DNA from 3 places in the Micromonospora sp. NPDC049060 genome. Region 3 is predicted to be linked to each of the others. Evidence: riboswitches for the same ligand, from Rfam matches in the RefSeq annotation. Region 3 holds a riboswitch; each other region holds the start of a gene.
What was found. Region 3 has a riboswitch for cobalamin ahead of bluB (5,6-dimethylbenzimidazole synthase). Riboswitches for the same ligand answer to the same signal wherever they lie in the genome.
Positions count from the first base shown of each region.

Region 1: another riboswitch for cobalamin. It lies ahead of AB0B83_RS05615 (prenyltransferase/squalene oxidase repeat-containing protein); the one in region 3 lies ahead of bluB (5,6-dimethylbenzimidazole synthase).
Region 2: another riboswitch for cobalamin. It lies ahead of AB0B83_RS07795 (ribonucleoside-diphosphate reductase subunit alpha); the one in region 3 lies ahead of bluB (5,6-dimethylbenzimidazole synthase).

Region 1 covers NZ_JBEZEV010000007.1:73,535-83,397, forward strand. The annotation lists gene AB0B83_RS05575 (iron ABC transporter permease) at 1-587, shown strand, start outside; gene AB0B83_RS05580 (ABC transporter ATP-binding protein) at 614-1,036, shown strand; gene AB0B83_RS05585 (DUF364 domain-containing protein) at 983-1,234, opposite strand; gene AB0B83_RS05590 (molybdopterin oxidoreductase family protein) at 1,285-2,811, shown strand; gene AB0B83_RS05595 (hypothetical protein) at 2,815-3,273, shown strand; gene AB0B83_RS05600 (SGNH/GDSL hydrolase family protein) at 3,454-4,347, opposite strand; gene AB0B83_RS05605 (hypothetical protein) at 4,537-5,250, shown strand; gene rph (rifamycin-inactivating phosphotransferase) at 5,511-8,108, shown strand; cobalamin riboswitch at 8,184-8,316, shown strand; gene AB0B83_RS05615 (prenyltransferase/squalene oxidase repeat-containing protein) at 8,417-9,484, shown strand; gene AB0B83_RS05620 (hypothetical protein) at 9,520-9,863, shown strand, end outside.
Region 2 covers NZ_JBEZEV010000011.1:89,991-99,853, forward strand. The annotation lists gene AB0B83_RS07770 (PAC2 family protein) at 1-632, opposite strand, end outside; gene metH (methionine synthase) at 894-4,409, shown strand; gene AB0B83_RS07780 (hypothetical protein) at 4,526-4,768, shown strand; gene AB0B83_RS07785 (hypothetical protein) at 5,394-5,735, shown strand; gene AB0B83_RS07790 (N-acetylmuramoyl-L-alanine amidase) at 5,904-6,968, shown strand; cobalamin riboswitch at 7,298-7,514, shown strand; gene AB0B83_RS07795 (ribonucleoside-diphosphate reductase subunit alpha) at 7,719-9,863, shown strand, end outside.
Region 3 covers NZ_JBEZEV010000005.1:109,529-119,391, reverse strand. The annotation lists partial or broken gene AB0B83_RS04280 (glycosyl hydrolase) at 1-945, shown strand, start outside; gene AB0B83_RS04275 (crotonase/enoyl-CoA hydratase family protein) at 1,045-1,809, opposite strand; gene AB0B83_RS04270 (EamA family transporter) at 1,850-2,767, opposite strand; cobalamin riboswitch at 2,861-3,059, shown strand; gene bluB (5,6-dimethylbenzimidazole synthase) at 3,098-3,721, shown strand; gene AB0B83_RS04260 (Rieske 2Fe-2S domain-containing protein) at 3,830-4,681, shown strand; gene AB0B83_RS04255 (LysM peptidoglycan-binding domain-containing protein) at 4,714-5,985, opposite strand; gene AB0B83_RS04250 (pilus assembly protein TadG-related protein) at 6,001-6,432, opposite strand; gene AB0B83_RS04245 (TadE/TadG family type IV pilus assembly protein) at 6,429-6,908, opposite strand; gene AB0B83_RS04240 (TadE/TadG family type IV pilus assembly protein) at 6,893-7,297, opposite strand; gene AB0B83_RS04235 (hypothetical protein) at 7,367-7,576, opposite strand; gene AB0B83_RS04230 (type II secretion system F family protein) at 7,603-8,481, opposite strand; gene AB0B83_RS04225 (type II secretion system F family protein) at 8,534-9,433, opposite strand; gene AB0B83_RS04220 (ATPase, T2SS/T4P/T4SS family) at 9,440-9,863, opposite strand, start outside.

The sequences.
Region 1 (9,863 bases), on a different contig from region 3:
GCATCACGCCTCTGCGCCTCGTGCTGACCGGTGTGGTCATGTCGTTCGGCTTCCAGGCACTGATGGCGGTGATCATCTATTTCACACCGGACAGCGAGGCGACCGCCACCATGCTGTTCTGGTCCATGGGCAGCTTCGGCGCAGCTACCTGGGGCGGCCTGCCGGTCGCCGCGGCCACCGTCCTCGTCGGAGGGGTCGTCCTGCACCGGCACAGCCGCACCCTCGACGTGCTGACCTTCGGCGACGAGGCGTCCCTCAGCCTGGGCGTCGACACGACCCGGGCACGTCGGCGACTGTTCGTCATCACCTCACTGGTCACCGGTGCGATGGTGGCGGTCAGCGGAGCGGTCGCGTTCGTCGGCCTGGTGTTGCCGCACCTGGTCCGGATCGTGGTCGGCGCCTCGCACCACCGGGTGCTGGTCGTCGCGCCGCTGGCCGGTGCCGTGTTCATGGTCTGGGTCGACCTGGTCTCCCGCACCCTGGTGGCTCCCCGGGAGCTGCCACTGGGCGTGATCACCGCTCTGATCGGCGTACCGGTGTTCCTCGCGCTGATGCGCCGCCGTGGCTACCTGTTCGGCGGCCGGTGATGGATCTTCGACTCGACGGCGTCAGGGTGGAGATCGACGGGAACGTCATCGTCCAGGACCTGTCGCTCGACGTGCCGGACGGGCGGATCGTCGGACTGATCGGACCGAACGGATCCGGCAAGTCGACCGCGTTGCGCTGCGTCTACCGGGCGCTGCGGCCGAGCCGCGGCGTGGTGTGGCTCGGCTCCGACGACCTGTCCACCCTGAAGCTGCGCCGCAGCGCGCGGTCGGTCGCCGCGCTCACCCAGGACGGCGGCACGGACCTCGACTTCACCGTCGCCGAGACGGTGGCTGGTTTCGAAGCGCACGCAGGTGGTGCGGTCGTCCAGGCGGATCAGGGCCGGCCTGCTGAGTGTCTCGCTGATGTGCTCGTCCACGTCTTCCCCTCAGAATGGTCAGGACTGGGCGTGGTACCGGTACAGCACGGTCCGATCGGCGCTGAACTGTGAGAACGGGAACGGCTCCGCCGACAGGGCGGTGACGCCTGCGCCGAGGAAGTGTCGGGCCACCGCGCTGGCGGTCTGGGCGTAGACGATCAGCGGGACGTCCCGGTCCTGACAGGTGCGCAGGATCTCGTCGAAGGTGCCGTTGCCGATGGTCATACCGGTGGCGACGACGGCGTCGGCGACGTGGAGGACGTCGCGCATGTCGGGGGTGACGGGGTCACCCCACTGGGTGGTCCGCAGGGTGAGGTCGCATGGCAGGCAACGTGCCGGCCGCCGACGTGGAGTGCGCCGCCAAGCTGCTCGGCACCTCGCGGCGGCTGCTGTCGACGGTGTTGCAGGGCTTCTACCAGTCCAACCAGGCCACCGCCGCCGCCTGCGGCGTCAACAACCTGCACCTGATCCGGGGCATGATCGGCCGGCCCGGCGCCGGGATCTACCAGATGAACGGCCAGCCCACCGCGCAGAACACCCGGGAGACCGGCGCCGACGGGGACCTGCCGGGCCTGCGCAACTGGGAGAACACCGCGCACATCGAGGAGCTGGCCCGGCTCTGGAACGTCGACGTCGACGTCATCCCGCACTGGGCGCCCCCGACGCACGCCATGCAGATCTTCCGGTACGCCGAGCAGGGCTCGATCAAGCTGCTGTGGATCAGCGCCACCAACCTGGCGGTGTCCCTGCCCGACCTGTCGCGCGTCCGGCGCGTCCTGGCGAAGCCGGAACTGTTCGTGGTGGTGCAGGACCTGTTCCTGACCGAGACCGCCGAACTGGCCGACGTGGTGCTGCCCGGTGCCACCTGGGGCGAGAAGACCGGCACGTTCACCAGCGTCGACCGCACCGTGCACATCTCCGACAAGGCCGTCGACCCACCGGGCGAGGCCCGCCCCGACCTGGACATCTTCCTCGACTACGCCCGGCGGATGGACTTCCGGGACCGCGACGGGCAACCGCTGATCCGGTGGACCGGGCCGGAGGAGGTGTTCGAGGCGTGGAAGGAGTGCTCGCGGGGGCGGCCCTGCGACTACACCGGCATCACCTACGCCAAGCTGCGCGGCGGCTCCGGCGTCCAGTGGCCCTGCACCGACGAGCAGCCCGACGGCACCGAACGCCTCTACACCGACGGGCGCTTCCACACCGACCCCGACCACTGCGAGACGTACGGCCACGACCTCGCCACCGGCGCCGAGTTCACCGAGCCGGAGTACCGCGCCAAGGAGCCGGGCGGGCGGGCGTTCCTGCACACCGTCGACTACCAGCCCTCCCCCGACGTGCCCGACGACGAACACCCCATGCTGTTGACCACCGGCCGCACCGTCTACCAGTTCCACACCCGCACCAAGACCGGCCGGGCCCCACAACTCGACCAGGCCGCGCCGGACGTGTGGGTGGAGCTCAACCCGGCCGACGCGGCCCGGCTCGGCATCGCCGAGGGCGACCTGGTCGGGGTCGCCTCGGCGCGCGGCGGCATCCAGGCCCGCGCCCGCCTCTGCGGCATCCGCCCCGGCGTGGTGTTCCTGCCGTTCCACTACGGCTACTTCGACCAGGACCCGCACGAGCGCACACCCCGCGCCGCCAACGAGCTGACCGTCACCGCCTGGGATCCGGTCTCCAAGCAGCCCCTCTTCAAGGTGGCCGCCGTCGCGGTCGAGAAGCTCGCCGACGGCGGCGGCGTACCCGCACCGGCGCCGACGGTCGGCGGCAGCGCGCCACCCCCGGACGCCGGCATCCCTCCGACCGCGGGTGGACCGGCGGCGCAGGCCACCAGCGGGAAGGAGTGAACCGTGCACCTCGCCCACTACCTCGGCCTGCTGCACCGCGCCCAGGTCAACCTCGCCGACGCGTTCCGGCAGGTCGCCGACGCGCACGCCGAGGAACCCGACATCCGCCACCTGTGTGAGCGACAGGCGAAGCGCTGCGACGCGCACGCCGAAGGCCTGCGCCCGTTCGCCGCCCGCTACGCCGAGGACGCCCCGACCGAACCCGACCGGCTGCACTCGCAGCTGTTCACCGGCACCCGCACCGGCGGCATCGGCCTGCTGCGTGACCTCCAGGACCTCTACCTGATGGCCGCCGAGTGCGACATCGCCTGGACCGTCGTCGGCCAGGCCGCCTACGGCGCGCGCGACGAGGACCTGCTCGCGCTCGTACGACGCTGCGAGGGTGAAACGGCCATCCAGCTCAAGTGGCTACGCACCCGGATGAAGGCCGCCGCGCCCCAGGCGCTCGTCGTCGCCGACTGACCGCCGCCGACCGCCTCCAGATCGCGGCCCCGCGCCCGATCGGCGGGGCCGTCGCGGGGCAGTAGGTGGCGATGGACGAACAGGTGACGGTGTTCGCCCGGCACCGGCCACCCGTGACGCCGCCGGATGGGCGGCGGGTCGGGTGGCCGGTGCTCGTCAGGTCAGGTCGGAAATCGTCGGTCAGCTGTTCAACCTGGCCAGCAGCGCGTTGGCCATGCCCTGCTCGCCCCTGGCGTTGGGGTGGAAGGGGGCGGCGGCGTTCTGCGGGACCAGCCCTTCGACCCAGCGGGTGCCGCTGCTCTTGCACGTGTCGCGGCCGACCGACGGGGCGTAGACGTCGGCGTAGGTGGCGTTGTTCGCGGCGGCGGTGCTGGCGAGCATCCCGTTCAGGGACTTGTGGACGCTACGCAGGTACGGCACGTCCTGGTAGGCGATCGGGACCACCGGCCAGCAGCCGTAGCCGCTGTCCGGCACGATCGCCGGGTAGCCGAGCACCACGACCCGGGCGCCCGGGGCGGCACGGTGGACGGCCTGCAGCACGGCGGTCACCTTCGGCGCCGTGGCGGCGATCCTGGCCTGCAACTGGTCGACGCCACCGGCGGTGTACCGGTTCTTGCACGGAGACCCGAGAGGGCTGCTCAGGCTCGCCTCGGCGCATTCGGTGATGATGCCGGAGAAGCCGATGTCGTTGCCGCCGATCTGCACGGTGACCAGCGTCGTGTCCGGGGTGATCGCGCTGAGCTGCGGGGGCAACGAGATGCCCAGTGCGCCGCTGCCGCCGACGAGGATGTCCTCCGTGGTGGCGCCGGAGCAGCTCACGTCGGCGAGCGCCGACGAGCCGACGGAGGCGGCGACCAGCGACGGGTAGTTGCGGCTGGAACGCAGGCAGTTCAGGTCGATCTGGGTGGGGATCAGCGGGCCGGAGGTGTACGAGTCACCCAGCGCGACGTAGCGCCCGGTGGGCGCGGCGGCGTTGGCCGGTGCGGCGAGGGTGAGCAGCACACCGGCGGTGGCCGCGGCGAACGCGGCCAGCCGGCTGGCGGCCCGGAGGAACGGCAGGCGGGGACGGGTCATGGCATCTCCCAGCGGGGATCATGGTGGGTGCCGTGATTCTGTCCGCGCCGTCGTCGCACGTCAATATCGACGGCCATTGGGCCGTCGGGCGGAACGCGACGGCGGCTCGGCGACCCCCTTCCGCGCGCGGGAAGGTCCGACGCACTAGCATTGCCGCAGTCCGGGACGGCTCTGCTGAAACGAGGCGAAATGCGTTGGCTCCAGCGACTGCTGGGCGGCGGGCGGGTCCAGCTCGATCCGGAACGGCAGCAGGCTCTGCTCCGCGACGTCCAGCACCGGTACGGCGCCCACGCGCAGCTCCGGTTCCCCGAGCAGGTCCAGGCCGTCGCCGGGATGCTGAACGACGACGACGGCGTGGTGGTGGCGGCCCGGATCGTGAGCCAGGTCGCCGACGAGGCCTACGTGGACCTGCAGGCCCAGGCCCAGGACGTCCACCGACGAACGGGCCGCCGGCTCCTGGTGCACCGCCGCAACTACCGGCCGTTGTGGATGGAGGCCGGCCGAGCCCTGCGCTGGCCGCTGTTCGCGTTACCGAGCGGCTTCCACCCGTACGCGCAGGTGGCCGCCGCCGTCGCGGTGCTCGGCGGCCAGGCTGCCCGGCTCGACCAGGTGACCGACCCGAATCCTCTCGTGACCCGCGTGTTCGAGGTGCTCGACCTCACCACCGCCGGCTGGGAGTACGGCCGGGTGCGGGTGGACACCGACGCCGCCGCCCTCGCCGACAGGCTGATCACGAGCGCCGGACAGATCCTCGCGGCCATGGACGACCCGCCCCGGCTGCCACCTCCGGTGCGTGAGCTCATGCGCCGCAACAACACCCTCGACGTGCACGATCCGGCCAGCCCTCGGGTGGTGGGCGGGTTCAATCCCGGCGCGAGGATGCGCGAGCAACTGCTGGCCTGAGGACATCGCGGCGGCGATCGCGGAGATCACCTGTTGGTGATCGCGCCGCTTCGCGCCTGTCGGTGATGGCGTCACCTCGTCGCAGCGGACAACCACGAGGAGAACTGTCCCGCTTCAACGTATATCGGGCTGGAGGGCTTGCCGCAAGACCCGGGTCCTGCCGCAGAATCGTCCGCCGAACCGGAAACCGGCGAAGAAGCGGCGCACGACGTGCGAGTGTCGTTGTCGCGACGGATGCCGACTGCCTCGGAGGTGTCGCGATGATCGAGCAGTACGTGTGCGACCTCCACGAGGTCGGCGACGCGCAGGTCGCGACCGTCGGCGGCAAGGGCGCGCACCTGGGGGCTTCGTCGCGGATCGACGGCATCCGCGTACCGGCTGGCTTCTGCGTGACGACGGACGCCTTCCGGCGGATCATGGTCGAAGCGCCGTCGATCGACGATCGGCTCGACCGGCTGTCGCGCCTGGACCCGGACGACCGGGAGGCGAGCCGCGCCCTCAGTGCGGAGATCCGCCGCGCCATCGAAGCGGTCGTCCTCCCCGACGACGTGGCAGCGGCGATCATCCGGGCCCTCGCCCGGCTCGGTGCGGGGGTTGCCTGTGCCGTCCGGTCCAGCGCGACGGCGGAGGACCTGCCGACGGCCTCCTTCGCGGGCCAGCAGGACACGTACCTGAACGTGGTGGGGCAGGAGGCGATTCTCCAGCACGTCAGCCGGTGCTGGGCCTCGCTCTTCACCGAGCGGGCCGTGGCCTACCGGCGACGCAACGGCATCGACCACCGCACGGTCCAGATGGCCGTGGTCGTGCAGAAGATGGTCTTCCCGCAGGCGGCCGGCGTCCTGTTCACGGCCGACCCCGTCACGCACAACCGGAAGGTCGCTGTCGTGGAGGCGAGCTTCGGCCTCGGCGAGGCCCTCGTCTCGGGGTTGGTGAACGCCGACGCCTACCGGGTGCGGGACGGTGAGATCATCGCCAGGGCGATCGCCGCCAAGCGACTGACCATCCACGCCCTGCCGGCCGGCGGGACGAGGGAACAGGCGATCGACACGGAGCGGCAGGAGCAGCCGGCCCTGACGGATGCGCAGGTCGTGCGGCTGGTGCGGCTCGGCCGGCGGATCGAAGCCCACTTCGGCCACCCCCAGGACATCGAATGGTGCCTGGTCGACGACGACTTCCAGATCGTCCAGAGCCGTCCGATCACCACGCTGTTCCCCATCCCCGAGGCCGGCGACGGCGCGAACCACGTCTACGTCTCCGTCGGTCACCAGCAGATGATGACGGACCCCATGAAGCCCCTGGGGATCTCCATGTGGCAGCTGACGGCCATGGCGCCGATGCACGAGGCCGGCGGGAGGCTGTTCGTCGACGTCACCGGGCGCCTGGCCGCGCCCGCGGGCCGCGCCGGCCTCCTGGAGATGGTGGGGCGGTCCGATCCGTTGATCAGGGACGCGCTGGAGACCGTCCTCGGCCGCGGCGACTTCGTCCCGTCGCTTCCCGACCAGGGTCCGGCAGGGCCGCCCGCCGGCGGCGCGCCCGCCCCGATCGAGAACGATCCGGCCATCGTCACCGAGCTGGTCGAACGCAGCCAGGCGGCCCTCGCCACCCTGCGGCGCGACATCCGGACGAAGTCCGGGCCGGCGCTGTTCGACTTCCTGCTGGAGGCCTTCGAGGAGCACAAGCGGGGCCTTGCCGATCCGCTGAGCATGCAGGCGATCATGGCGGGGATGGAAGCCACGTGGTGGCTCAACGACAGGCTGTACGAGTGGCTGGGCGAGAAGAACGTCGCCGACACGCTCACGCTGTCCGCGCCCGACAACGTCACGTCGGAGATGGGACTGGCGCTGCTGGACGTCGCCGACGTCATCCGCCCGCACCCGGAGGTGGTGGCCTTCCTGCGGGAGGTCGAGGACGAGGGCTTCGTGGACGAGCTGCCCCGGATCCCGGGCGGCCGGGAAGCGCGAGACGCCATCCGGGCCTACCTCGACAGGTACGGCATGCGCTGCGCGGGCGAGATCGACATCACGAGGCCACGCTGGAGCGAACGCCCCACCACGCTCGTGCCCCTCATCCTCGACAACGTCAGAAACCTCGAGCCGGGCGCCCGCACGCGGCGCTTCGCGCAGCGGCGCCAGCGGGCGGCGCGGAAGGAACAGGAGGTCCTGGAGCGCCTGCGGGCCCTGCCGGACGGGCAGCGCAAGGCGGCGGAGACGAAGCGGATGATCGACCGGGTCCGGACCTTCATCGGGTACCGGGAGTATCCGAAGTACGTCATCGTCAGCCGCTACCTCAGCTACAAGCAGGCCCTGCTGAGAGAGGCCGAGCGCCTCGTGCGGGCCCACGTGCTCCCGGAGCAGGAGGACATCTTCTACCTGACGTTCCAGGAGCTCCACGACGTCGTGCGTACGCACGAGGTGGACGACCAGCTCATCCAGCGGCGCAAGGACGCGTTCAGGTCGTACCGGACGCTCACCCCGCCCCGGGTGCTCACGTCGGAGGGCGAGGGCATCGCCGGCGCGTACCGGCGCGAGGACGTGCCGGCCGGCGCGCTGGCCGGCCTCCCGGTCTCCGGCGGGACCGTCGAGGGACGGGCCCGCGTCGTCCTGGACCTGGCCGAGGCCGACCTCGAACCGGGCGACATCCTGGTCACCGCCTACACCGACCCGAGCTGGTCACCCCTGTTCGTCGCGATCGCGGGACTGGTGACGGAGGTGGGCGGCCTCATGACCCACGGGGCGGTGGTCGCCCGCGAGTACGGCCTGCCCGCCCTCGTCGGGGTGGAGCGGGCGACCCGGCTGATCCGAAACGGACAGCGGGTTCGCCTGCACGCGACCGACGGGTACGTCGAGCTCCTGCCCTGACCGACCACCGGACCATGACCCGACGCGCGCGGCCGATCACGCATTGACATCCGGCGTCCCTCCACTCCAGACTGGCGCCACAACTCAACCAACGCGCGTGCGTGCGGGGGAAGTCCGGTCGAATTCCGGCGCTGGCCCGCAACGGTAGGCCGTCGAGATGCACCTCCGACGGCGAGCCCGAATACCCGACGTACGCGCAGAATCCGCTCCCCACCCGTCGTGGCCCACGGGTCGGAGTCCCGGTCGACCCCCGCGCTGCGACGGTCGTCCGGGCTTCTGACGACCGCCGGGCCGGAAAGGCGCTTCCGATGGTCGTCCGCCTGAGCCGGCACCGCCTGCTCACCCTGTTCCGCGGCGTGCTCGCCGCCCTCACCCTCGCCACCCTCACCCTCGCCGCACCGGCATCCGCCCACGCCTCCCCCACCTCGCCTTCCGGGGTCGGCCGGTCGGAGGCCGCGGCCGGCTGGCTGGCCCGGCAACTCGTCGCCGGCGAACGCCTCGAGGTCGTCTTCGACGGCGTCACCTACCCCGACCAGGGCCTCACCCTCGACGCGGTGTTCGCCTTCGCCGCCGCCGGCGTCGCCGACGACTCGGGGGCCCGGGCGCTGGCCTGGGTCACCCGGCCGGACATCCGCGACGCCTACCTCGGCGACGGCGCGACCGAGGCGTACGCGGGCGCGACCGCCAAGCTCGCCCTCGCCGTCCAGGTACGCGGCGGCGACCCCACCGACGTCGGCGGCATGGACCTGGTCGCCCGGCTGCGCTCGCTGCAGGCCCCCACCGGCCGGTTCACCGACCGGTCGGCGTACGGGGACTACAGCAACACGTTCAGCCAGTCCTTCGCCCTGCTCGCCCTGGGCCGCACCTCGCAGGGCACGCCCCCGGCGGCCGCCGCCTGGCTGGCCGCCACCCGCTGCCCGGACGGCGGCTACCCGCTGCTGCCCGCACAGCCGGTCTGCACCTCCGACGTGGACGCCACCGCGCTCGCGGTGCAGGCGCTGCGGGTCACCGGCCGCCCGACCGACGCCGCCGCCGGGCTGCGCTGGCTGCTGTCCGTGCAGCGCGCCGACGGCGGTTTCGCCAACGCCGCCGGCATCCCCAACGCCAACAGCACCGGCCTCGCCGCGCAGGCGCTGCGCGACGGCAGCCGGCCGCTGGCCTGGGCCCGCGCGCGGGTGTTCCTCGCCGGACTTCAGGTCGGCTGCGCCGGGGTGCCGGCCGACCGGGGCGCGGTCGACTTCGACGGCGGCGCCTTCGACCCCGGCACCGCCGCCCGGGCCACCGGCCAGGCCGTCCTCGGCCTGACCGGCACCGGGTACGCCCGGCTGTCCGCGGCCGGCGCCACCCCGGGCGCACCGGTCCCCGCCTGCCCGTGACCCGTCCCGTCGCTCCACCGATTCCAGGAGGAACCGTGTTCCGTCACCGATCCACCGTCCGCACCCGGCTCGCCGGCCTGTTGGCAGCCGCCGTCGCCGCCGTCGCCCTCACCGCCGTCGAACCCGCCCCCCGGGCCGGGTACGCCGCGGCCTGCACCGGCACCTCCGGCGTCACCGTCGTGGTCGACTTCGCCGCGCTCGGCGGTGGCGTCCAGGTCGGCTGTGCTCCGGGCGACCCGGCCACCGGGCTGGCCGCCCTCCAGGGCGCCGGCTTCACGGTGACCGGCACCCAGCGCTGGGGGCTGGCGTTCGTCTGCCGGATCAACGGCAAGCCGACCGCCACGGCCGATCCGTGCGTCAACACCCCGCCCGCGACGGC
Region 2 (9,863 bases), on a different contig from region 3:
TCCTCGACCCGGTGCAGCAGTGCGAGGGTGGCCTTCGGGCAGGGCGGGTTGTTGGCGTAGTGCGGCACGTGCACCCAGAACGAGACGGCGTCGACCTCGGCCTTGTTGCAGGCGTCGTGCAGCACGCCGACGATCCCGGTCGGCCCGTCGTAGCGGGTGGGGGTGAGCTGGTAGCGCTGGGCGGCCTCCGCGTCGGAGGCGCTGCCGCTGATCGGCAGCGGCCGGGTGTACGGCACGTCGGCCAGCAGCGCGCCGAGCACGACGACCCGCTCGACCTCCAGGCTGTGGCAGATCTCCAGCACCTGCTCGCAGAAGGTGCGCCACCGCATGCTCGGCTCGATGCCCCGGATCAGCACGACGTCCCGTTCGGTGCCCTCGGGGCTGGCCACCATGAAGCGCGTCGTCGGCCACTCCACCCGGCGGGTCTCGCCCTCGGCCATCGTGATCGTGGGGCGGCTGACCTGGAAGTCGTAGAAGTCCTCCGGGTCGAGCTCCGTGACCTGCCGGGCCTGCCACACCTGCTCCAGGTGCTCGACGGCGGCGGTGGAGGCGTCGGCGGCGTCGTTCCAGCCCTCGAACGCGGCGATCGCCACGGGGGACCGCAGCACCGGCAGTCCGTCGAACTCGGTCACGCCGTCACCTCACCCTGCTCGTCGGGGGCGGCGCCGGGACCGGACCCGGTCGTCCGCCCGCCGGGCGTGGTGCTGTCGCTGTTGTCCTTCACGTCCGTCAGCCTACGTGTCGGGGCGGGATGCGGCCCGTCGGCCGCGCCGGTCGAGCCCGGCTCCGGCCGGCCATACCACGATGAACCGGACAGCGTGATCCCGCTGACACAATGTGGGAAGGCACGTGCGGGGGAATCCATCGGCCGGCGACGGCACTAACCTGATCCTGTGCGGACCTCATTGCTCGACGTACTGGCAGACCGGATTCTCATCGCCGACGGCGCGATGGGCACGATGCTGCAGGCGGCCGACCTCACCCTGGACGACTTCGAGGGCTACGAGGGCTGCAACGAGGTCCTCAACGCCACCCGACCGGACGTCGTGCGCGGGGTGCACGAGGCGTACCTGGCCGCTGGCGCGGACTGCGTCGAGACCAACACCTTCGGGGCCAACCTGGCCAACCTGGGTGAGTACGACATCCAGCACCGCATCCGCGAGCTCTCCGAGGCCGGGGCCCGCCTCGCCCGGGAGGCCGCCGACGCGTACGCCACTCCCGAGCGGCCCCGCTTCGTGCTGGGCTCGATCGGTCCGGGCACCAAGCTGCCCACCCTGGGGCACGCCGACTACGCGACCCTGCGCGACGCGTACCAGGAGAACGCCGAGGGCCTGATCGAGGGCGGGTCGGACGCGCTGATCGTGGAGACCTGCCAGGACCTGCTCCAGGTCAAGGCCGCCGTCGTCGGCTCGAAGCGGGCCATGGCCCGGCTCGGCCGGACGGTGCCGATCATCTGCCACGTCGCCGTGGAGACCACCGGCACCATGCTGGTGGGCAGCGAGATCGGGGCGGCGCTGGCGGCCATCGAGCCGCTGGGCGTCGACCTGATCGGGCTGAACTGCTCGACCGGGCCGGCCGAGATGGGCGAGCACCTGCGCTACCTGTCCCGGCACTCCCGGATTCCGCTGTCGGTGATGCCGAACGCGGGCCTGCCGGTGCTGACCGCCGACGGGGCGTACTTCCCGCTGACCCCCGTGGAGTTGGCCGACGCGCTGGAGCGCTTCGTCACCGAGTACGGCGTCTCGCTGGTGGGCGGCTGCTGCGGCACCACCCCCGAGCACATCCGGGTCCTCTCGGAGCGCCTGCACGGCACGCGCCCGGCACCCCGCGAGCCGCGGCACGAGGCCGGCGTCTCGTCGGTCTACCACCCGGTGCCGTTCGCCCAGGACGCCTCCCTGCTGATGGTGGGGGAGCGCACCAACGCCAACGGCTCCAAGGCGTTCCGCGAGGCCATGCTCGCCGGCGACTGGCGGGCCTGCGTCGAGATCGCCCGTAGCCAGGCCCGCGACGGCTCGCACCTGCTGGACCTGTGCGTCGACTACGTCGGCCGCGACGGCACCCAGGACATGCGGGAACTCGCCGGCCGCTTCGCCACCGCCTCCACCCTGCCGATCATGCTGGACTCGACCGAGCCGGCGGTGGTCGAGGCGGGCCTGGAGATGCTCGGCGGCCGGTGCGTGGTCAACTCGGTCAACTTCGAGGACGGCGACGGGCCGGAGTCCCGCTACGCCCGGGTGATGCCCATCGTCCGCGAGCACGGCGCCGCCGTGGTGGCGCTGCTCATCGACGAGGAGGGGCAGGCGCGTACCGCCGACTGGAAGGTGCGGGTCGCGGGGCGGCTGATCGACGACCTCACCGGGCGGTGGGGGATGGACCGTGCGGACATCCTGATCGACGCGCTGACCTTCCCGATCGCCACCGGCCAGGAGGAGACCCGGCGCGACGGCATCGAGACCATCGAGGCGATCCGCGAGATCGCCCGCCGCTGGCCGGGCGTCAACTTCACCCTCGGCATCTCCAACGTCTCGTTCGGACTCAACCCGGCGGCCCGGCAGGTGCTCAACTCGGTCTTCCTGCACGAGTGCCGCGAGGCCGGCCTGACCAGCGCCATCGTGCACGCCAGCAAGATCCTGCCGTTCAACAAGATCCCCGACGCGCAGCGGGAGGCGGCGCTGGACCTCGTCTACGACCGCCGCCGCGAGGGCTACGACCCGGTGCAGAGGTTCATCGAGATCTTCGAGGGCGTGGACGCGGCGTCGGCGCGGGCCGGGCGGGCGGAGGAGCTGGCCGCGCTGCCGCTGGAGGAGCGGCTCAAGCGGCGGATCATCGACGGCGAGCGCAACGGCCTGGAGGCCGACCTGGACGCGGCGATGGCGCAGGGGCGCAGCCCGCTGTCCATCATCAACGACATCCTGCTCGACGGCATGAAGGTCGTCGGCGAGCTGTTCGGCTCCGGTCAGATGCAGCTGCCGTTCGTGCTCCAGTCCGCCGAGGTGATGAAGACCGCCGTGGCGTACCTGGAACCGCACATGGAGACCGCCGAGGACGGCGGCAAGGGCCGCATCGTGCTGGCCACGGTGCGCGGGGACGTGCACGACATCGGCAAGAACCTGGTGGACATCATCCTGTCCAACAACGGCTACGAGGTCGTCAACATCGGCATCAAGCAGCCGATCAACGCGATCCTGGAGGCCGCCGAGCAGCACCGGGCCGACGCGATCGGCATGTCCGGCCTGCTGGTCAAGAGCACGGTGATCATGAAGGAGAACCTCGCCGAGATGGCGTCGCGCGGGGTCGCGGAGCGCTGGCCGGTGCTGCTGGGCGGCGCGGCGCTGACCCGGGCGTACGTCGAGGACGACCTGCGGGCGATGTTCCCCGGCCAGGTGCACTACGCCCGGGACGCCTTCGAGGGACTGTCGCTGATGGACCGGGTGATGACGGCCAAGCGCGGCGGGGCGCCCGTGATCGACGCGGAGCGGGAGGCGGCCCTGGCGGCCCGGCGGGCGCGCCGCGAGCGGCAGCGGGCGATCGTCAGCGAGTCGTTGCCGGAGCTGGACGACGCCTCGGTGCGCTCCGACGTGGCCACCGACGTGGAGGTGCCCGCCGCGCCGTTCCTGGGCACCCGGGTGGTCAAGGGCGTGCCGCTGGCCGACTACGCGGCGCTGCTCGACGAGCGGGCCACCTTCCTCGGGCAGTGGGGCCTGCGGGGCGCCCGCAGCGGGCAGGGACCGTCCTACGAGGAGCTGGTGGAGACCGAGGGCCGGCCCCGGCTGCGCTACTGGCTGGACCGGCTGATCGCCGACCAGGTGCTGGAGGCGGCCGTGGTGTACGGCTACTTCCCGGCGTACGCCGAGGGCAACGACCTGGTGGTGCTGGACGAGAACGGGCACTCCGAGCGGGCGCGGTTCTCCTTCCCCCGGCAGCGGCAGGAGCGGCGGCTCTGCCTGGCCGACTTCTTCCGCCCGCGCGGCGACGAGCTGGACGTGGTGGCGTTGCAACTGGTCACCGTGGGGCAGCCGATCAGCGAGTACACGGCGAAGATGTTCGCCCGCAACGAGTACCGCGACTACCTGGAGGTGCACGGGCTGTCCGTACAGCTCACCGAGGCCCTCGCGGAGTACTGGCACCGCCGGATCCGCGCCGAGCTGACCCTGCCGGGCGGCCGTACGGTGGCCGACGACGACCCGGCGGACCTGGCGGGTCTGCTGCGCACCGACTACCGGGGCTGCCGGTACGCGTTCGGCTACCCGGCCTGCCCGGACCTGGAGGACCGGGCGAAGATCGTGGAGCTGCTGGGTGCGGAGCGGATCGGTGTGCAGTTGTCGGAGGAGTTCCAGCTGATGCCGGAGCAGGCGACGGACGCGATCGTGGTGCACCACCCGGAGGCGAGCTACTTCAACGCCAAGTGACGCGTACCCGGTACGCCGTAGTGCGAGTTTCGCTTTCTCGCAGCTCATCGACCTTTCGGACGAAGCGGTCGAGGCTGAGGGGTGAGGTGGCATCGCTGTCGTGGCAGCATGCGGCGGTGACCTTCGATGATGACCGGTACCTGGATGCCTTCGTCGACTACAGCAGGGGGCATCATTTCGTTCGACTTGACGTCGAAGTGCCAGCGGAGACTCTGACGGAAGGGTTGGCCGGTCCCGATGACGACGTGCCACACGGCTCGTTGTGGTTGTCGGCGGACCGGGCGGAGGCGCTGGCTAGGTCGTTGCTCAGTTGCGCGGCAGAGGTGAGGGAACAGAGCCGCAAGCAAACGCTTGAGTGACTAACCGGATGACGATCGGGTTGGACGCCGACGAGTTGCGCAGGCTGAACCGAGTTCCATTGGTTCTCCATTGCCCAGCACAACCGGACCAGGGTACCGGGCGTGTCCGCCGCAAGTACCGTCGGCTGGTCCGGGGTTACTGAGCCAGCCAGGACGGCAGGACCCTCGAATCCCGGTTCAATCATGATCAATTATAGGGGGCGCCCGGCTCCCTGTTGCTGTTGACAGCAACGGGCCGAGACGAGGGCGGCAACCGACTGTCGAACGCGGACAGCCGTCCGAGGCCGAAAACGGGGACGGCTCTGCCGGACAACGCGCTCACTTCTTACAGGCGAGGGGTTGGAGCCTGGGGCGAGCCCCAAGAATCATGCCGTTTCCAGGTCGTCAGAGGTGGACCAGAAGCAGCGAACGTTGACCGCCGACCATCAACGAAAGGGCAGCTCAGGGGTATCTCTTCCGTGTTGACCTGCTATGCCTTTCACTCTCGATCAATACAACGCCAAGTGGCGGGCGTCGGTGTGCTGAGCCGCGGCACCGTAGATCACTTCTCGTCGTCCGGTCTGTTGGGTGGACCGGGATCTACGCGGCCGGCGGCGGCGGTGCGCGGAGACGTATGGTCGGTCGCGTGTCCACCGACGAGGATCGTGAACGTCTCGCCGAGCAGCTGATGGCGCTGCCGGTTCGTGAACTCGTAGATGTCCTGCGGCGTGTGCTGCCGCACTTCACCGAGGACCAGTACGGCGTACGCACGACGTTGACCCTGGCCGCTGTCACCGACTACGAGGACGAGCCGGGTCTCGACGTGGAACTGGTCGCCTGGCCCGACCGTGACTACTACGACGGTGGACTCGGGATCGACCAGGGGCTGTGGGAGAACGGCCGTTGTGCACGGTGCGACGTCGAGGTGACGTCGAACGCCAAGCGCGCGTTCTGCCCGTACTGCGGGTCCGGCTGTGCCCTGACCTGAGCGCGTCCGACGATGGCGTGGACCCTCGATCGCCGGTGGTGACGGCGCGGCGACCCTCGGGGAGGAAACCTTCGAAGTCCAGATCAGTTAGCGTAGACATCTTTCATCAGGGATCGATCTGCCACTATATTGCGGGCACTGTCGATCTCTCCCGATGACGAGGTGCACATGTTCGACAACCGGACGCTGCGGCGGCGTACCCTCCTTGCGGCCGTCGCCGGTGCCGCGGCCGTCCCCATGGTCGCCGGCCCCGCGTGGGCGGCGCTGCCGAAGGTCTACATCGACCCGGGCCACGGCGGCACCGACCCCGGCGCGGTCGGCAACGGGCTGCAGGAGAAGGCCCTGACGCTCGACATCTCCCTGCAACTGCGCAACATTCTGCTGGCCAACTGGGCCGTCGACGTCCGGATGTCCCGCACGACCGACATCACCCGCAGCCTGGCGTACCGCACCGACGACGCCAACGCGTGGGGCGCGAACCTGCTGGTGAGCGTGCACATCAACTCCGGCGGTGGCACCGGCTTCGAGAGCTACCGGTACCCGACGTCGGACGCCGCCACCGTCAATCTGCACAACGCCCTGCACCCGAGGGTGATCGGTGGCATGCGGACGATCGGCGGGGTCACCGATCGGGGGCTGAAGACCGCGAACTTCCACATGCTGCGCGAGTCGGCCATGCCCGCGGTGCTGACCGAGAACCTCTTCATCGACTCCGTCGCCGACTCGAACCTGCTCAAGCGCGCCGACTTCATCACCGCCACCGCCCGTGGCCACGCCGAGGGCATCGCCGCCTACCTCGGCCTGAGCGCGCCCAACCCGCCCACGTTCAGCACCATCGTGGACAACACCACGGCGGGGCGGTTCACGGCGAGCACCAACTGGGGCACCTCCTCGTACTCCGCCCAGCGCTACGGGGCCGACTACCGCTTCGCCAACCCCACTCTGGCCAGCGACTCCGCCTGGTTCAAGGTGAACATTCCGGCGGCCGGCAACTACCGCGTCGAGGTGCGGCACCCGGCCGACCCCGGCTACAACAGTTCGGCCCCGCACGTCGTCGTCACCGCCTCGGGCAACCGCACGGTCAACGTGGACCAGCGCTCCAGCGGCGGCGTCTGGCGCTCGCTGGGCACCTTCGGGCTGGCCGCCGGGGACCGGAACCTGGTCGCGGTCAGCCGCTGGACCAGCACCACCGGCTACGTGGTGGCCGACGCCGTCCGGGTCACCCGGGTCTAGTAACGCTGCTGAGCTGCGGTCGGGCTGAGGCCGGGCGTTCGGCAGGCGTCGCCGCGCCACGCCTCGCGGCCCTCCTCCACCGCCACCAGCGCGACAGATCCACCCGAACGTGATCAGGACGCCATGGACGTGACCCTGCGGCTTTAGGGTCCATGGCGTCCTGATCACCGTTTGCGGGGCGCCGCAGCCAGAGAGCGCCACTGGTGCGCCGGTGCGCGGGTCGGTGCATCGACGTGGGCTTCTGGCTGGCGATCGACGGGCGTGACCCGCGCCGCCGACGACACGCCCGGGACCGACATGTGGGGTGTGACAACGGCGCCAACCCTATATATGGTGTCGGCGCAGCTGGTTCGCCCGCTCATCCGGAGTGGTCGAGGCAAGAGGGAACCCGGTGGGAATCCGGGACTGCCCCGCAGCGGTGAGTGGGAACGACCGCCGTCATCAGCACTGGGCCGCCAGCGGCCTGGGAAGCGACGGCCAGTAGGAGACCGGCGAGTCCGGTCGCGCCCGCGAGTCCGAAGACCTGCCAGTGCGCCGTACGCCCGCTTCCGGGTGTGTGGCGGTCCGAGGCCGCGTGGGACGGCCGACGCCATCCCGACGCGTTGCCCTGCCGCGCGTCGTCGTCGGTGTCCGCTCCCCGCGTGCCCAGGAAATCCGTCTGGGATCAAGGCTCGCGAGGAGTGAGTGGTGACAGTCACCGAGGTTTTTCCGGCCGACGATGCGGCCGTGGTGGGCCAGCGGCGACCGCAGATGCGGGTCCGCAAGCGCGACGGCGGCACCGAGGCGGTCGACGTCAACCGGATCGTCCGCGCGGTCGAGCGGTGGGCCGACGACCTCGCCGACGTCGACCCGCTGCGGGTGGCGACCAGGACGATCAGCGGCCTGTACGACGGGGCGACGACCGCCGAACTGGACCGGCTGTCCATCCAGACCGCTGCGGAGATGATCGGTGAGGAGCCGCAGTACTCGCGGCTGGCCGCCCGCCTGCTGGCCGGGTACGTCGACAAGGAGGTCCGCCGGCAGGGCATCGGCTCCTTCAGCGAGGCGATCCGGCACGGGCACGCCGAGGGCCTGATCGGCGACGACACCGCGGCCTTCGTCGCCGCCCACGCCGGCGCCCTCGACGCCGCCGTCGACCCGCGCGGCGACCTGCGCTTCGAGTACTTCGGGCTGCGTACGGTCTACGACCGTTACCTGCTGCGCCACCCGACGAGCCGGCTGGTGCTGGAGACCCCGCAGTACTGGCTGCTGCGCGTGTCCTGCGGCCTGTCGCAGGCACCGGACGAGGCGATCGAGTTCTACCGGTTGATGTCGAGCCTGGCGTACCTGCCGAGTTCGCCGACGCTGTTCAACTCCGGCACCCGGCACACCCAGATGTCCTCCTGCTACCTGGTCGACTCCCCGCGCGACGAACTCGACTCGATCTACCAGCGGTACGCGCAGGTGGCGAACCTGTCGAAGTTCGCCGGGGGCATCGGCATCGCGTTCTCCCGGGTGCGCTCCCGGGGCGCGCTGATCAGGGGCACCAACGGGCAGTCCAACGGGATCGTGCCGTGGCTGCGGACGCTGGACGCCTCGGTGGCGGCGGTCAACCAGGGCGGCCGGCGCAAGGGCGCGGCCTGCGTCTACCTGGAGCCGTGGCACCCGGACGTCGAGGAGTTCCTCCAACTGCGCGACAACACCGGCGAGGACGCCCGGCGCACCCACAACCTCAACCTGGCCAACTGGATCCCGGACGAGTTCATGCGGCGGGTGGAGTCCGACGGGATGTGGTCGCTGTTCGACCCCGACGTGGTGCCGGAGTTGCCGGACCTGTGGGGCGAGGAGTTCGACGCGGCGTACCGGGCCGCCGAGGAGCAGGGCCGCTACGTGCGGCAGGTCCCGGCAAGGGAGCTGTACGGGCGGATGATGCGCACCCTCGCCCAGACCGGCAACGGGTGGATGACGTTCAAGGACGCCGCGAACCGGCTGTGCAACCAGACCGCCGAGGCGGGCAACGTGGTGCACCTGTCCAACCTGTGCACCGAGATCGTCGAGGTCTCCAGCGACGCCGAGACCGCCGTGTGCAACCTCGGCTCGGTCAACCTCGCCGCCCACCTGGGCGCGGACGGCATCGACTGGGAGCGGCTGCGCGCCACCGTCCGCACCGCCGTGACGTACCTCGACCGGGTCATCGACATCAACTACTACCCGACGGCGCAGGCGGCGGCGAGCAACCCCCGCTGGCGGCCCGTCGGACTCGGCCTGATGGGCCTGCAGGACGTGTTCTTCGCGCTGCGGCTGCCGTTCGACTCGCAGGCCGCCCGGGAGCTGTCCACCCGGATCAGCGAGGAGCTGTACCTGACCGCCCTGGAGACCTCCGCCGACCTGGCGCGACGCTCGGGCGCCCACCCGGCGTACGGGCAGACCCGGGCGGCGCGCGGGCAGCTGCAACCCGACCTGTGGGGCGTCACGGGCACCCAGACGGCACGGTGGGCCGCGCTGCGTGAGCGCGTCGCCGCGTACGGGCTGCGCAACTCGCTGCTCGTGGCGATCGCGCCGACCGCCACCATCGCCTCGATCGCCGGCTGTTACGAGTGCATCGAGCCGCAGGTGTCCAACCTGTTCAAGCGCGAGACCCTGTCGGGGGAGTTCCTCCAGGTCAACACCGCCCTCGTACGCGAGTTGAAGGCCCGGGGCCTGTGGACGGAGCGGATCCGTTCGGCGATCAAGCGCGCCGAGGGCTCCGTGCAGGACGTCGCGGAACTGCCAGCCGAGGTGCGGGAGCTGTTCCGTACCGCGTGGGAGCTGCCGCAGCGGGCGTTGATCGACCTGGCCGCGGCCCGCGCCCCGTACATCGACCAGTCGCAGTCGCTGAACCTGTTCCTGGCCGCGCCGACGATCGGCAAGCTCTCC
Region 3 (9,863 bases):
GGCTTCCGGGCCGAGAACTCGGCGGCCGGATCGTCCTTCGCGAACTTCGCCTACTTCGGCAACTACACCTCGCGCATCGACGGGCCGGGCAAGGTGTTCGACTTCTCCAACGTGTCGAACATCGTGATCGACAACATCTGGAACGAGCACATGGTGTGCCTCTACTGGGGCGCGAACACCGACCACATGACGATCAAGAACTCCCGGATCCGGAACATGTTCGCCGACGGCATCAACATGACAAACGGGAGCACCAACAACCTGGTCAGCAACAACGACGCCCGGGCCACCGGCGACGACAGCTTCGCGCTGTTCTCGGCGATCGACGCGGGCGGCGCCGACATGAAGGACAACGTCTACGAGAACCTGACCTCGACGCTGACCTGGCGGGCCGCCGGTGTCGCCGTCTACGGCGGCTACGGCAACACGTTCCGCAACATCTACATCGCGGACACGCTCGTCTACTCCGGCATCACCATCAGCTCGCTCGACTTCGGCTACCCGATGAACGGCTTCGGCGCGAGCCCGCCCACCCGGTTCGAGAACATCTCGATCGTCCGGGCCGGTGGGCACTTCTGGGGCGCGCAGACCTTCCCGGCGATCTGGGTCTTCTCCGCCTCGAAGGTGTTCCAGGGCATCCGGGTCAGCGACGTCGACATCGTCGACCCGACCTACAGCGGCATCATGTTCCAGACCAACTACGTCGGCGGGCAGCCGCAGTTCCCGATCACCGACACGGTCTTCACGAACGTCTCCATCAGCGGCGCCCGCAAGAGCGGTGACGCGTACGACGCGAAGTCCGGCTTCGGCATCTGGGCCAACCCGATGCCGGAGACGGGGCAGGGGCCGGCCGTCGGGTCGGTCACCTTCAACAACCTGCGGCTGAGCAACAACGCGGTGGACATCCAGAACACCACCTCGACGTTCACCATCAACCGCAACTGACCCAGCCCGGTCGCCCGGGCGGCGGCCGGTCCACCGGCGGTGCGGCCACTCGACACCCGAGTGGCCGCACCGCCCGGCCCGTCGAGATGACCCGCCCGGTCAGTCGGCCGGGGCGCCGTGCCGACCGGCGCCGGCGGCGAACCGGGCCGCACCGGCCGCCGCGCCGGCGGCCAGCGAGGCCATCCCGTACGCCAGTTCGCCCGCCATGGCCTCCGGCTCGGGCCGGCCGACGCCGGCGAGCAGCGCCGCCCGGTCGTTGCGCAGGCAGGTCTGCGGGTGCCGGGCGATCTCGGCGGCCAACCGCTCGGCCGCCGCCCGGGACTCACCCGGCGCGACCAGCCGGTTCACCAGCCCCATGGCGTACGCCTCCTCGGCCGGCACCGGCCGCCCCGTGAGGATCAGGTCCATCGCCCGGCTCTCGCCGATCAGCCGGGGCAGCCGGACCGTTCCCCCGTCGATCAGCGGCACCCCCCAGCGGCGGCAGAACACCCCGAGCACCGCGTCGGACTCTGCGACCCGCAGGTCGCACCAGAGCGCCAGCTCCAGCCCGCCGGCCACCGCGTGACCGGAGATCGCGGCGATCACCGGCTTGCTGAGCGTCATCCGGGTCGGACCCATCGGGCCGTCCCCCTGCGCCTCGACCCGGTTGCCGCTCGGTGTGCCGATGGCCTTCAGGTCGGCCCCGGCGCAGAACGAGCCGCCGGCACCCCAGAGCACGGCCACCGCCGCGTCGGGGTCGGCCTCGAAGGCGCGGAACGCGTCGGCCAGCGCCCGTGCCATCGGCCCGTCGACCGCGTTGCGGGCCGCCGGGCGGTCCAGGATCACCGTGGTCACCGCCGCGGCGCGTTCGACGCGTACGCCCATGCCGACAGCATGCCCCCGACGGTGCCGGCGGCGCCAGGCGTCAGCGCGGGGCGGACCGGTCCGGGCGGACCAGGGTGGCGCCCAGCGCGGCGCCGACCACGCAGGCCACCCCCGCCGCCTGCGGCCAGGCCAGCAGCTCGCCGAGCAGGACCAGCCCGACCAGCGCCCCGATCGCCGGTTCCAGGCTGAGCAGGACCGCGAAGACCCGGGCCGGCATCCGGCGCAGCGCCGCCATCTCCGCCGAGTACGGCAACACCGACGACAGCAGCGCCACCGCCGCGCCCAGCGCGAGGGTCCACGGGTCGAGCAGCGCCGTACCGCTGCCGGCGACCCCGAACGGCAGCACGGCCAGCGCGGCGACGGCCATTCCCAGCGCGAGGCCCCGGCTGCCCGGCACCCGGGCGCTGACCGCCTTGCCGAGCAGCACGTAGCCGGCCCAGCCGACCGCGACGGCCACGCAGCACAGCAGCCCCAGCCGGTCCATTCCCGTCCCGCCGAGCCCGCTGATCAGCAGCACGCCGCCGCCGGCCAGCGCCGCCCATGCCACGTCGGCGAGGCGGCGGCTGCCGGCGAGCGATACCAGCAGCGGCCCGGCGAAGCCGATGGTGACCGCGACGCCCAGCGGCACCCGGTGCAGGGCCGCGTAGAAGGCGAGGTTCATGACCGCCAGGGCCAGCCCGAACGCCCCGACCAGACCGGCGGTACGCCAGCCCAGGCGCAGCCCCGGCCGGACCAGGACCAGCAGGATGAGCGCGGCGAAGCCGAGCCGCAGCGTGGTGGTGCCGCCGGCGCTGGTGCTGCCGAAGAGCTGCTTGGCGACGGCCGCCCCGACCTGGGTGGAGAGCATGCCCAGCAGCATCAGCAGCGGGGGCGGCACGGCCCGGGGCTGGCCCAGCGCGACGCTCAGTCGGGTCGCCGGTCGGCCGGCCGGCATCGGGCGGGAGGAGAGTGCGTACACCCGGACCACAGTGGCCGTGGACGGTGCGGCCCGCGACCGGATTTCCACGCCCGTGTCGCCTCCCGTCACGGGCCGGACGGCGCTAGCATCCCCGACGGCACGATCATGTGAGGTGCCCCGCGCGAGCGGGGAGAATCGGGAAGCCGGTGTGAATCCGGCACGGGCCCGCCGCGGTGACCGGGGAGCCACCGTCCACGCGTACGCGCAGCCACTGGCCCGTCCGGGCCGGGAAGGCGGACGGCCAGGCGTCGATCCGGGAGTCCGAAGACCGGCCTCGCGTCCGGTGCCCGCGTCCGGCGTGGCGTGGGCCGAGCGCAGCGGGAGCCTGCCTTGGATCTGTACGACGTCATCCACCGCCGCCGGGACGTACGCGCCCAGTTCACCGGCGCGCCGGTGCCCGAGGAGACACTGCACCGGGTGCTGGCGGCGGCGCACGCCGCGCCGAGCGTCGGCTACTCGCAGCCCTGGGACTTCGTCCTGGTGCGCGACCCGGAGCTGCGCCGCCGGTTCCACGAGCACGTCCGCACCGAGCGGAACACGTTCGCCGCGACGCTCGACGGGGAGGCGGCCGAGCGGTTCGCCCGCATCAAGATCGACGGCGTCCTGGAGTCGACGCTGTCCGTGGTGGTCACCCACGACCAGGACCGGGGCGGCCCCGCCGTGCTCGGCCGGCACGCCATCGCCGACACCGGGCTCTACTCGACCTGCCTCGCCATCCAGAACCTCTGGCTCGCCGCCACCGCCGAAGGGCTCGGGGTGGGCTGGGTGTCGTTCTACCGCGAGCCCTGGCTCGCCGAGCTGCTCGGCATCCCCGACGGGATCCGGCCGGTGGCGTGGCTCTGCCTCGGGCCGGTCACCCACTTCGAGGCGGTACCCGACCTGGCCCGGCACGGCTGGCGGCGGAAGCGCCCCCTGGCCGACGCGATCCACCACGACCGCTGGGCGGCACGCTGACCCGCCCGGGGCGTCCCGTTACGGGCCGACGGGGCGCACCTCACGTACACCTGCGGACTTGTCACCGCCGACCGGTTTGCGGGGGCTCCTGCCGGGAAGTCGGTACGGGTGCGAGCACTCTTGACGAAGATCGAGCAGGCATCCGGCCTGGACCGGGTCGGCGACCGGTTGCAGCGCGCCGTCCAGGCCACCCTCCGACCGCAGCGGGTCCGCGACCTGCTGCACGGCGTCTGGCTGGGCCATCCGCTGCACCCGGCGATGGTGCAGGTGCCGGTGGGCGCGTGGATCAGCACGGCGGTGCTGGACCTGATGCCGGGGCAGCGCCGGGCCGCCGCCACGCTGTGCGCGGTGGGCACCGTCAGCGCCCTCCCGGCCGCGGTCACCGGCCTCAACGACTGGGCGGCACTGGCTCGCGACCAGCGCCGGATCGGCCTGGTGCACGCCGCGTCCAACAGCGTCGGCCTGGCGTTCTACGCCGGCTCGGTGGCCGCCCGGATGACCGGCCGGCACAACCTCGGCCGTACGCTCGGCTTCCTCGGGCTCGGCGCCGCCAGCATGGGGGCGTACCTGGGCGGGCACCTGGCGTACAAGCAGGGCGCGCAGGTCAACCAGAGCATCTCCGAGCTGCACCGGATGAGCGACGGCTGGCACTCGATCGCGGACATGGCTGCTCTGCCGGAGCGCAGGCTGATCACCCGGGAGGTCGACGACGTCTCGGTGATCCTCTACCGGCACGGCGACGAGGTCACCGTGATGCTGGAGCGCTGCCCGCACCAGAGCGGCCCGCTGGGCGAGGGCGAGGTGCGCGAGATCGACGGGCACGACTGCGTGGTCTGCCCGTGGCACGGCAGCGCGTTCCGCCTCAACGGCGGCGAGGTCGTGCACGGTCCGTCCGGCAACGACCAGCAGATCCTGCCGACCCGCGTCGTCGACGGCATCCTGGAGACCCGCCTGCCCTGATCGTCGCCCGGCGGCCTCCCGGCCCCCGGGAGTCAGGGGCGGCGGTGACGGCCGACCGCCGTGTCGTCGTGGGACGAACCCGCACGGGTCCGGCCGGTCAAAACGCTGTCGTGGGTACCGGCCTCCGTGCCCCGGTCGACGCCGATCGCGCCGCCGCGTGGGGTGGTGCGGATGTCCCGGTGACCGGTGCCGCGCCTGGCCGTGGTGGTGCCGCGCGCGGTGGTGCCCCGGCGGGCGGCGGCCGTGCTCCGGGCCGCGCCGGCCGGTACGCGGGCCGGGCGGCGGCGCAGGCCCAGGACCGCGCCGATCTGCGCGCCGACGATGCTCGCCACCGCCAGGACGGCGGAGACCGCGAGGGGCCGGTTCACCCGATCGGGCTCGCCGGCCCGGGCGGCTCCCACCGTCACCGTCGGGGCCTGACCGGCGTCCCTCTCCGCCGGGGGCGGCACCGGCGCCTCGGCAGCCGGCGGGGGCGGCGTGGCGCGCTCGGGAGCGACCTTCCCGGGCGCCGGCTGCGGGGCCGGCCGGGCGGGCGCGGGCGGGGTCGGGCGGGCGACGAGGCGGCCGGTCGCGTGCCGGCGGGCACCCCGGTCCTCGGCGTCCCCGGGCAGCCTCAACAGCTGACCCGGGTGGATCCGGTCGGGGTCGCCGAGCCGGTTCAGCTCGGCCAACTCCCGGTAGTCGGCGAACTCGTCCAGGTAGCGCTGGGCGACCGCGCCCAGGTGGTCGCCCCGGGCCACCCGGTAGACCGCCACACCGTCGTCCGAGGCGGATGAGGTCACCGGAGCGGACGAGGCGACCGGCGTGGACCAGGTGTGCGCGGCCGGACCCGGCCAGGCGGCCTCTGCCACCGCCCGCGCGGTCGCGGGCGGTGCCGCCGGCAGGGCGTACGGGCCGGTGACCGCCGTCGCCGCGCTCGCCGCCGGGCTGGCCGCGAGGATCAGCGCGACCGAACCGACAAGCGCGGCGGCGGCCCGTTGCTGGCGACTCATCCCCGGCAGCCGGGGCGCCGGCCGGCGCAGCGCCTGTGCGCAGAGTTCGACCAGGACGGAGAAGGCGAACGTGGCCCAGCCGAACCAGCCGGCCAGCGCCAGGACCCGCAGGAAGAGCCGCCCGTCGTCCCGGCTGGTCAGCGTCGCACCGATCTCCGCGACGCTGGGCAGGTGGTCGGGCAGCGGGTTGCCGGCGAGGGCGAGCAGCGCCACCGGCGCGCCGACCAGCACCGCGCAGAGCACGACGAGCGCGCCGAACCCGGTCAGGATGCGTCCGGTCCGCCGTACGACGGAACGCCCCGATGCGGCCATGGCTGCCTTCCCTTCCTACGGTGCCCCGGTGAGCGGCCGCGCGGTCGCCTCACCGGAGACGGTGACGGTCTCGTCGAAGCCGAGCAGGCCGAGCATGGATCGGTGGTGCGTGACGGTGACGCGTACCCGGACCCGGGTCTCCCCGTCGACGACCGGGAAGCTGACGGTGTGGCCGGCGGCGCCGGCGGCGGCGAGGTAACCGGCGACGGCCCGGCGGGCCTGGGGGCGGTCGATCCGGGTCGGCCCGCCCTCGATGGCGCTGGCCCGGTCGATGGCCTGGCCGCCAGCGCGGGCGGCCTCGGCCGCGAGGTTGTCGGCCCGCTGCAACGTGCGCAGCTGACCCGCGCCGTCGAAGGCCAGGCCGATGACGGAGAGGACGCCGACCATCGCCACCGCGAGGAAGATGCTGACCCGGCCCTCGTCGTGCCGGCCTGCCACGGCGGTCATCCCCGGCTCCGGTAGCGGTCCAGCGGCGACGTGAAGTTCGCCGACACGCGCTTGCCGGCGGGCATCCCCGGCAGGACGGAGAGGTGCAGGTCCCCGTAGGAGACCGTGCAGGCGACCCGGACGGTGACCGAGGCGTCCTGCCCGGCCGGGCTGCGGAACGCCGCGTCGAAGCTGGTGGGGGCGCCGCGTACCGCGCCGCTGAACGTCACCTCGGGAGTGCCGGCGCAGTTCAGGCCGCGCCAGTCGAGCTGCTGGCGGGCCGCGTCCCGGGCCTCGGCGCGGGCGGTGCGGGCGTCCCGGGAGATCGAGGCGGCGCGGGCGGCGTCGTGGGCGGCGGCGTCGATCGCCTCGGCCGCCACGGCGGTACGCCCGGCGACGCCGGCCAGCACCATCAGCGCGATGAACGCCGGGGCGAGCACCGCCACCTCGATCGAGACCGAGCCCCGCTCGGCGGTACGGCTCACGGCGCGGTCCACCGTTCCACGGTCCCGTGCGCGGTCTGGTGCACCGGGAAGGTGACCCCGGGTACGACCGACAGGGACCGCCCGCGCACCGTGCAGGTCACCTCGGTCGCGGTGGTCTCGCAGCTCGGTGCGGGATCCTTCCAGCCGACCAGCCAGCCGCCCGAGGCCTTCAGGAACCGGACGGCCCGCGCCTCACCGGCCCCGGGCGGCGCCTGGTGCAGCCGCTGCGCGTTGACCGCGCTCTGCGCGGCGTTGAGCGCGGTGGAGCGGGCGACGAACCAGGCCGCGGCCTGGATCGAGGCGAAGAGCAGCAGCAGGACCACCGGCATCACCACCGCCAACTCGACCGGGTTTGCCCCCCGGTCGACCCCGCCGGCCACGAGCCGCCGGGCGGCAGCCAGGGCGGTACGCCGGGCGACGGTGGCCGCCCGGCGTACCGGGGTGGGGTCTGTCCGGCGCACGGCCCGGCGTTACTTCGGGTCCGGAGCCTGGTGGGTGGGGATGTTGGTCATCCAGTCGTTGGCGGCACCGAGGGCGGCGGCGGTGACCGCCATCGCGACGGCGACCAGACCGAAGATGATCACTGCGGTCGGTACGGGGCTGTCGCCCCGCTCGCCGTCCTCGCGCAGCTCGGCCAGGCGTGTCGACACGACGACGTGCAGTCGGGTGATGACGGACATGACGTGCTCCTTCTCTCGGGGGCTGATCACAGGCGGGCGATGAACGGATAGACGGCGAAGCCGAGCAGGACGAAGACGAGCAGCGCCCCGGGGATGTCGAGCCGGCTGGTCACCCCCTCGGCCCGGGCCAGGTTGTCGGTGCGGATCTGGTCGCGCAGCGAGTCGGCGCGGCTGCGCAGGGTCTCGTGCACCTGCGCGCCCTCGCTACCGGAGGAGCGCATGATCGCCCCGACGTCGCCCAGTTCCGGGATGCCGATGCGCTCGGCGAGGTCGCGAAGCTCGTCCCACGGCGAGTGCATCTGCATCTGCGCGATCCGCAGCGACTCGGAGATGCGGTCGAAGACCCAGCCGTCGCAGACCGCCGCCGCCCGCTCCAGCGACTGCACCGGCCCGTGCGCGGCGGAGAGCTGGAGGGCGACCAGGTCGAGGTAGGTGCAGACCGCCTGGCGGAACTCGTCGCGCGCCTTGTCCGCCCGGTCCAACACCGACCGGTGCGCGATCAGGGCGCAGAGCAGCACCAGCCCGAGGCTGCCGAGGACGGGTACGACCACCGGCAGCCGGATGCCGACGGCGAACAGGGTGACGCCGAGCAGCGTCGGCGCGGCGAGCCCGATCAGCGCGGAGAGCAGCATCGACAGGGCGTACTGCTCGGGCGTCCGGTCGATCAGGGCGAGCTGCCGGTGTGGTGGCCGCAGCCAGCGGGACAGCCCGGTGAGCCACTCCAGCCGCCGGTCGGCGGGCGTGGCGAGCTGCCCGGCGCCGGCCGGTTGGTGCAGCCGGCGCAGCGCGGGCCCGAGCGCGGGGGTCGCCGGCACCAGCTCGCGGACCACCAGGAAGGCGCCCAGCCCGACCGCCGCCCCGCCGCACACGGCGACGGCGAGCTGCCAGTTGAGGACGACGCTCACTGGGCCTGCCTTTCGTTCGCGACTGTGGGGCTCGCAAGCTCACTCCTCGCGCTCACGGGGCCACCTCCTCCGGGTTCGGAGCCGGCAGGAAGCGGGCCGGCCGGCGGGGCTGGCTCATCGACCGCACCCAGGCCAGCAGGCCGACGAAGGCCGCGCCGAGCGTCGCCATCACGAGCTGCCCGAAGGGCGTGCCGTACGGGCTGACGTACTCGGTGTTGAGCAGCCCGTACGCGACGGTGGCCAGGGTCATCCCGGTGAGGAAGCGGACCGCGAACCGGGGCTGGGTGCGCTTCGCCTCGATCTCCCGGCGGGTGGCCACCTCGGCCGCCGCCGCCCCGGCGATCGAGCCGAGCACGTCGCCGAGGCGTTCGCCCCGGTCGGTCACGTGCAGGATCAGCGCTGCCACCACCTGGTCGCAGACCGGGTCGCCGATCTCGTCGGCGAAGGCGAGCAGCGCGGAGCGGGCCAGCCAACCGGCCTGGAGGCGGGCGGCGAGCAGCCGTACCTCCTCCTGGATCTCGTCGGGTGCGGTGCCGACCGTCCCGATGATCGTCTGCTGGAGTCCCTGGCCGGTGGCGGAGACGTCCTTGAGCCGGCGGGTCCACTCGCCGACCGCCTCGATGCGGGCGATGGCCCGCTGCTCGGCCTTGCCGACGGAGAACAGCCACGGGGTGCCCGGAACGGCCACCGCGACCAGCAGGCCGACCACCGGCAGGCCGGTGACCAGGAAGGCCAGCGCACCCGCGACCAGGGCGGCGACCAGCAGCGCCTGGTGGGCCCGCTGTTCGCGCGGGGTGACGCCCGGGCCCTTCCAGAGCCGGTCGAGCCCACGGCCCGCGCCCGGGCCACCGGGCGGCCGGCGGGTGCCGACCAGCGCGACGACCGCCAGCAGCAGCCCGGCCACGCAGGCGGCGCCGGAGGCCACCGCGACGAGTTCGACGTTGTCCAGCACCTCCGGTCACCGCCGCCCGAGCCGGGTCTGCCGGGGCCGCCGCCACGCGCCCGTGCCGGCCTCGATCCACCGGCTGAGCAGCCGGGCGTCGTAGCCGACCCGGAGGAGTTGGGCGCGCACCCGCTCGGGCAGGTGCCGGGGCACGGCTCGCCCGTCCGGCCCGGGCCCGAACACCTGGGTGGTGGTGATCCGGTTGCCGTCGCCGACGCCGATGACCTCCTCGACGTGCGAGACGAAGCGGTGCTTGCGCCCGCCGATCGCGGTCTCGTCCTCGACGGTGACGTAGACGATCAGGTCGAGCGCGTTGCCGGCCATCCGGCGGGCCTGGTCGACGGTCATCTCCCGGCCGTGCGCGAGCGCCAGCTCGATGATCCGCTCGCTGACCCCGGCGGGCGTACGGGCGTGGATGGTGCACATCGAGCCGCGGCTG